DNA from 2 places in the Actinomadura verrucosospora genome. Region 2 is predicted to be linked to the other one. Evidence: riboswitches for the same ligand, from Rfam matches in the RefSeq annotation. Region 2 holds a riboswitch; the other holds the start of a gene.
The links. Region 2 has a riboswitch for cyclic di-AMP ahead of ABD944_RS16060 (C40 family peptidase). Riboswitches for the same ligand answer to the same signal wherever they lie in the genome.
Positions count from the first base shown of each region.

Region 1: it holds a riboswitch for cyclic di-AMP, as region 2 does, so the genes downstream of both, ABD944_RS31685 (NlpC/P60 family protein) here and ABD944_RS16060 (C40 family peptidase) in region 2, are expected to answer to the same signal.

Region 1 is NZ_BAABEV010000038.1:77,417-80,790, forward strand. Features, by position in the region: gene ABD944_RS31670 (MMPL family transporter) at 1-152, shown strand, start outside; gene ABD944_RS31675 (BlaI/MecI/CopY family transcriptional regulator) at 157-534, shown strand; gene ABD944_RS31680 (M56 family metallopeptidase) at 539-1,474, shown strand; cyclic di-AMP (ydaO/yuaA leader) riboswitch at 1,580-1,724, shown strand; gene ABD944_RS31685 (NlpC/P60 family protein) at 1,728-2,786, shown strand; gene ABD944_RS31690 (DUF6153 family protein) at 2,848-3,339, shown strand.
Region 2 is NZ_BAABEV010000012.1:104,094-107,467, reverse strand. Features, by position in the region: gene typA (translational GTPase TypA) at 22-1,875, opposite strand; cyclic di-AMP (ydaO/yuaA leader) riboswitch at 2,067-2,198, shown strand; gene ABD944_RS16060 (C40 family peptidase) at 2,206-3,222, shown strand; gene ABD944_RS16055 ((deoxy)nucleoside triphosphate pyrophosphohydrolase) at 3,219-3,374, opposite strand, start outside.

The DNA of each region.
Region 1 (3,374 bases), on a different contig from region 2:
GGATGGTCCTCGTCCCCGCGGTGATGGAGCTGTGCGGCAGGGCCAACTGGTGGATGCCGGGCCGCCGGGAACCCGCCCACGCTGGAGAGACCCCGCTCCAGGAGGCCGGCCCCCAGGAGACGTCCGGCACAATGGGGGCGGTACGGAGGTGACCGCGTGTCCGCACTCGGAGGATCGCTCGAACGCTCCATCATGGACGTGCTCTGGGCGGCGCCCCGCCCGCTGCGGGTCCGTGAGCTGCTGGCCGAGCTGAACGAGGACGCGGACAGGGCACTGGCCTACAACACCGTGCAGACCGTGGCCGAACGCCTGGCGCAGAAGGGCCTCCTCCGGCGTACGCAGGAGGGCACGGCCTTCCGCTACAGCCCCACGCGGCCGCGGGAGGAGTACGCGGTCGAGCTGATGCTGGACGCCCTGAGCGAGGCCTCCGACCACGGCGCCATCCTGGCGAGGTTCGCCGAGAGCGTCCCGCCGGAGGACGCCCGGCACCTCCTGGACGCCCTGCGGCGGCGGACCGCCGGCGAGGACGCGTGATCCCGTGATCCCGCTGGTGGTCGGGCTCGTCGTCTCGGTGGTCCTGCTGGGATGCGCCGCGGGGCCCGTTCTGGACCTCCTCAGGCGCTCCGCCGTCGGCCCGGGGACGGCCATCGCCTGCTGGACGGCCGCCCTCGCGGGGACGTTCATCGCCGCGGCGGGGATCGCGGCGGCGGGGCTGCTCGCGCCGCCGGGTCCGGGGCACGGACTGCTGTCCCGGCTGCGCGACTGCCTGCCCCATCACGGCCGTCTCGCCACCGCCGCCGCGGCCGTCGCGACCGCCGTCCTCGCCGCGGCCTGCGCCGCCGTGCTCGCCCGCGGCCTGCCGAGGCTCGGCCGGGCCGTGCGCCACCGCCGGCGGCACCGGGAGATGCTGCGGCTGGTCGCCCGGGAGGACCGCCGCCATCCGGACGTCCTCGTCCTCGACCACCCCGTGCCCGTGGCGTACTCGCTGCCGTCCCGGCACCGCGCGATCGTGGTCAGCACCGGGGCCCAGCGGGCGCTCAGCGCCGAGGAGCTCGGGGCCGTCCTGGCGCACGAGCGCGCGCACCTGCGCCAGCGCCACCATGTCTTCCTGCTGGCCCTGGACCTGGTCCACGCCATGCTGCCGTGGCTGCCGACCGTCCGGCGCGCGAAGGCGCGGCTGCCGCTGCTGCTGGAGATGGCCGCGGACGACGCCGCGGTCCGCGTCCACGGCAGGAAGCCGCTGGTCGACGCGTTGTGCCGGCTCTCGGCGGCGCCCGCCGGCGCGGGGGCGCTCGGCGCGGCGGGCACGCCGGCCGCCGGTGCGCTGATGGAGCGGGTGCTGCGGCTGGAGGGCGCCCCGGCGAGGCCGCGGCGCGCCGTCCGGCTCGCGGCGGGCCTGTTCGCGGTGGCGGCGGTCGCCGCGCCGCTCCTGGCCGGGGCCGCGGCGGTCGTGGAGCTCGCCGCGGCCTGCTGAGGCGGAATGTGGCATTTGGGGAAATCTGCCGCTTCGGTGGCGAACCGACCGTAAACCTCCTACGCTCCGTAGGAGGTCACGGTCCGACGTCCCCGCCGGGGACGGCCGGCGACCGCGCCGAATCCCGCGGACGTCTCCGTCCGGGGAACCGGGGACCCGATCTTCAGGGGTGAGTCCGTCCCGCGGGACGGTAGGGCGACTCCGGCCCGAACCCGTCAGCTGACCCGGTAGGCGGTACAGGAGAGGACACCGCATGCAGCGACGAGCTGCCGGCCCCCGAACGACAGCCCGCCGCAGGATCCGCACCCGCCGGCTCGGCGACGTCACGGCATGGACGGCCGCCCTCGCGCTGTCCGCCGGGCTTCTCGCGCCCGCGCCCGCCCACGCCGAGCCGAAGCCGACGCGCAAGCAACTGACCGCGCAGCAGGAGAAGCTCGCCGACGAGGCCGAGAAGCTCAGCGAGCAGTACAACGGCCTGCGCGAACGCCTCAAGCAGGCCGAGCACGCCGCGAAGCTCGCCAAGAGCAGCGCCCTGCGCCAGCAGAAGGCGCTGGACGAAGCGCGCGAACGCATGGCGAAGATCGCCGCGGACAGCTACAAGAACGGCCCGGCGGACCCGGCCATCACGTTCGCCTCGTCGTCCGACCCGCAGGCCGTCCTGGACCAGTCGGCCACCCTCAACTACTTCGCCAAGCAGAACGACGTCCGCATCACCCAGATGCTCCAGGTGATGCAGGGCGCCGACCGGTCCCGCAAGGCCGCCGAGCAGCGCGCCGCCCAGGTGCGCGCGCTCACCGGCGAGGCGAGGAAGAAGCGCCGGGAACTCCAGATCAAGCTCAAGAAGGTCGAGAAGCAGCTCGGCACCTTCAGGACCGCGGGCACGGGTCCCGCCTCCATCCCCAACCTCAACTCCGGCGGGGCCTCGGCCAAGGCCATGACGGCCGTCCGGGCCGCCCTCGCCCAGCAGGGCGTGCCCTACTCCTGGGGCGGCGGCAACGCGTCCGGCCCGAGCTACGGCACCGCGCAGGGCGCCAACATCAAGGGCTTCGACTGCTCCGGGCTGACCCTCTACGCCTACGCGCAGGTCGGCATCACGCTCGGCCACTACACCGGCAGCCAGTACAACGCCGGGACCCACGTGAGCATGAGCCAGCTCAAGCCCGGCGACCTGGTGTTCTTCCACAGCGACCTGCACCACATGGGCATGTACATCGGCAACGGCAACATGGTCCACGCGCCGCAGACCGGCGACGTCGTCAAGATCGCCCCCATCGCCGGCCGCCCGTTCGCGGGCGGGGTCCGTGTCGCCTGACCCCTCGAAGCGGTGACCCGCCGGTGACCGCCGATCACCCTTCGCTACCCTGGTCCGCGAGATGAGCACGCACGTCGGCGGCCTCCCCGCACGGGACGGCGCGCACGCGGAACGGCCGGTGGGACGGCCGAGGCGCTCCGTGCGCCCGGACGTCCTCCGGCTGGCGTCCGGCCTGCTCGTGCTCCTCGGGCTGCTGGCGATGCACGGCTTCCAGTCCACGGCGAGCCCGGCGGAGATGGGCGGCGTTCCGCTGACGTCCATGGCCGCCGGGCACGCCGCCCCCGCCGCCGAAGCGATGGCGGGGCACCGTCCGCCCCGGGGCGACCGGCCCGGCGGCCATCACTCCGACCGCCACCCCGACCACCCCGGCGGCCAGGTCTGCCTGGCCATGCTGACCCTGCTCGCACTCGCCCTCGTCGCGGCCCTCCTGGCGCTGCGCCTGCGGAGGTCGCCGCCGATGGCCGTGTCGCGGCCGCCGCGGGTGCGGATCCTCCTGGTCGGACGGCCCCCGCCGAGACCCTCCCTGCACAGGTTGAGCGTGCTGAGGCTGTGACAGGTCCAGCGGCGCCCGGAAACGGGCGCCGCCGC
Region 2 (3,374 bases):
CGCCCCTTTCGGCTTCGGCGCTCAGCCGGCGCGCTTGGTGCGGGCCCGCGTGCGCTCGCGCTCCTTGGCGTCCAGGACGACCTTGCGGATGCGGACGGCGGTCGGGGTGACCTCGACGCACTCGTCCTCGCGGCAGAACTCCAGCGCCTCCTCCAGCGACAGGGCGCGGGGCGGGGTGAGCCGCTCCAGCTCGTCGCCGGTGGACGACCGCATGTTCGTGAGCTTCTTCTCCTTGGTGATGTTGACGTCCATGTCGTCGGCGCGGGAGTTCTCCCCGACGATCATGCCCTCGTACACCTCGGTGGTCGGGCCGACGAAGAACGTCCCGCGCTCCTGGAGGTTCGTGATGGCGTAGGCGGTGGCGGCGCCGGACCGGTCGGCGACGAGCGAGCCGGACGGACGGGTGCGCAGCTCGCCGAACCAGGGCTCGTAGTCCTCGAAGACGTGGTGCGCCATGCCGGTGCCGCGCGTCTCGGTCATGAACTCGGTGCGGAACCCGATCAGGCCGCGGGCCGGGACGAGGAACTCCATCCGGATCCAGCCCGTCCCGTGGTTGGTCATGTGCTCCATGCGGCCCTTGCGGACCGCCATCAGCTGCGTGACGGCGCCGAGGTGCTCCTCGGAGATGTCGACGGTGAGCCGCTCGACCGGCTCGTGCTTCTTGCCGTCGATCTCCCGCGTGACGACCTGCGGCTTGCCGACGGTCAGCTCGTAGCCCTCGCGGCGCATGTTCTCGACCAGGATCGCCAGGGCCAGCTCGCCGCGGCCCTGCACCTCCCAGGCGTCGGGGCGCTCGGTCGGCAGCACCCGGATCGACACGTTGCCGACGAGCTCGCGGTCGAGGCGGTCCTTGACCATCCGGGCGGTGACCTTGGTGCCCTTCTCGCGGCCCGCCATCGGCCCGGTGTTGGTGCCGATCGTCATGGAGATCGCCGGCTCGTCCACCGTGATCAGCGGCAGCGGGCGCGGGTCGTCCGGGTCCGCGAGGGTCTCACCGATCATGATGTCGGGGATGCCGGCGATGGCGATGATGTCGCCGGGCCCGGCCTCGTCCGCGGGCTTGCGGGTGAGCGCCTCCGTCATCATCAGCTCGGTGATCTTCACCCGCTCGACGCTGCCGTCGCGCCGGCACCAGGCGACCTGCTGGCCCTTCTTGATCGTGCCGGCGTGCACGCGGCACAGCGCGATCCGGCCGAGGTAGCTGGAGGCGTCCAGGTTCGTCACGTGCGCCTGGAGCGGGCCGTCGGGGTCGTAGGACGGCGCGGGGATCGTCTCGGTGATGACCTTGAACAGCGGTTCCAGGTCCTCGCTGCCGGGCATGGCGCCGTCGGCGGGCTTGTCGAGCGAGGCCCGCCCGGCGCGGCCGGACGCGAACACGATCGGGAAGTCGATCTGGTCCTCGTCGGCGTCGAGGTCCATGAACAGCTCGTAGGTCTCGTCCACGACCTCGTCGATGCGCGCGTCGGGGCGGTCGGTCTTGTTCACGACCAGGATCACCGGCAGCCGCGCGGCGAGCGCCTTGCGCAGCACGAAGCGCGTCTGCGGGAGCGGGCCCTCGCTGGCGTCGACCAGCAGGACGACGCCGTCCACCATGGACAGGCCGCGCTCGACCTCGCCGCCGAAGTCGGCGTGCCCCGGGGTGTCGATGATGTTGATCGTCAGGCCGTTGTGCAGGACCGCGGTGTTCTTCGCGAGGATGGTGATCCCCTTCTCGCGCTCCAGGTCGTTGGAGTCGAGCACGCGGTCGTCGACGTCCTGGTTCTCGCGGAAGGCCCCGGACTGCCAGAGCATGGCGTCGACCAGCGTCGTCTTGCCATGGTCGACGTGGGCGACGATCGCGACGTTACGGAGGTCGTCGCGCGTGGAGATGGGCATGCGGGTTCGCCTTGCGTGAGAGTTCGGGAGTCGCCGCAGACGTGCGGCCGTACCCATTCTACTTGGCCGTGCGTACCACCCACTCCGAGTCGTTCGCCCCATCGGTCACACGGACCTCGATTGGCCAACTTTGCGCATCCTTTGTAATCTGCCCGAGATCCGGTCGTCCGGAGTCCCGCCCCCAGGGGACTGCGGCCGGAACGCCGAATCTCCCGCGGGAGAACCGGGGACCCACCACCCTCGGGGTGAATCGACGCTCGTCGTAGGGCGACTCCTGGCCCGAACCCGTCAGCTAACCCGGTAGGCGTACGAGGAGAGGAGAACACCGGCTTGGCTCCGGATTCCCCCCGGCGGCGTCGCGTTCTGCCCACCGCCACCGCCACCCTGCTCCTGATCGGTCTCGGCGCCACCGCGCCGGACCTCGCCCACGCCGCCCAGCCGTTCCGGCCCGCCTCCGCGCCCACGGCGCCGAGCCCCACGCCGACGACGGAGAAGGGCCTGCGCAAGAGCCTCGACGCGCTGAACGAAGAGGCCGAGATCCTCACGGAGAAGTTCAACAAGGCCCGCGTCGAGTTCACCAAGGCCCGCAAGGCCGAACAGGACGCCACCCGGGAGGCCGAGCGGCTGCGCGCCCTCGCCGAACCCGCCCGCCAGAAGCTCGGCAGCCTGGCCGCCGCGAACTACATGGCCGGCGGCCCCGACGTCCTCTTCGGCTCCGGCGCCTCCCCCGAGGGGCTGTCCGACCGCGCCTACCTGGCGCAGAGCCAGGCCACCGCCGTCCTCGCCCTGAAGAAGCAGATCGACCAGGCCGACGCCGCGGAGCGCACCGCCAAGGCCAAGACCGCCCAGGTCAAGAAGGCCTGGGACGACGCCAAGCAGGCGCGCGAGGCCGCCAAGGCCAAGGTCTCCGAGGTGATGAAGCGCCTCGACAAGCTGACCACCACCCACGCGAGCGACCCGCGCACCGGCCTCAGCGCCACCGTGAAGGGCTCCGGCCTGCCCGCCAAGATGGCCCGCAAGGCGCTCACCAAGCTCGGCTCCCCGTACGTGTGGGCCGCCGCCGGACCGAGCAGCTTCGACTGCTCGGGCCTCGTCGTCTGGGCCTACGCCCAGGTCGGCAAGCCCGGCCTCCCGCACTACACCGGCGACCTGTTCGCCATGGGAACGAAGGTCTCCCGCGGCGCCCTCCGCTCCGGCGACCTGGTGTACTTCGGCAGCAACCTGCACCACATGGGCATCTACCTGGGCGACGGCAAGTACCTCCACGCCCCCCAGACCGGCGACGTGGTCAAGATCTCCAAACTCTCCGACCGCTCCGACTTCGCAGGCGCGAATAGGATTTCCTAGCTGAGGCCTTGGACGGCCAGGAGGTCTACTGCCGGGCGGTCGCCGGGGAGCCAGTTGACGTCGTGGAGCTCTGAGGGCGCCAGCCAGCGGAGTTGCAGGTGCTCCAGGGCCTGCGGCTCGCCTTCTACCAGCTCGGCCGTCCAGACGCGGAG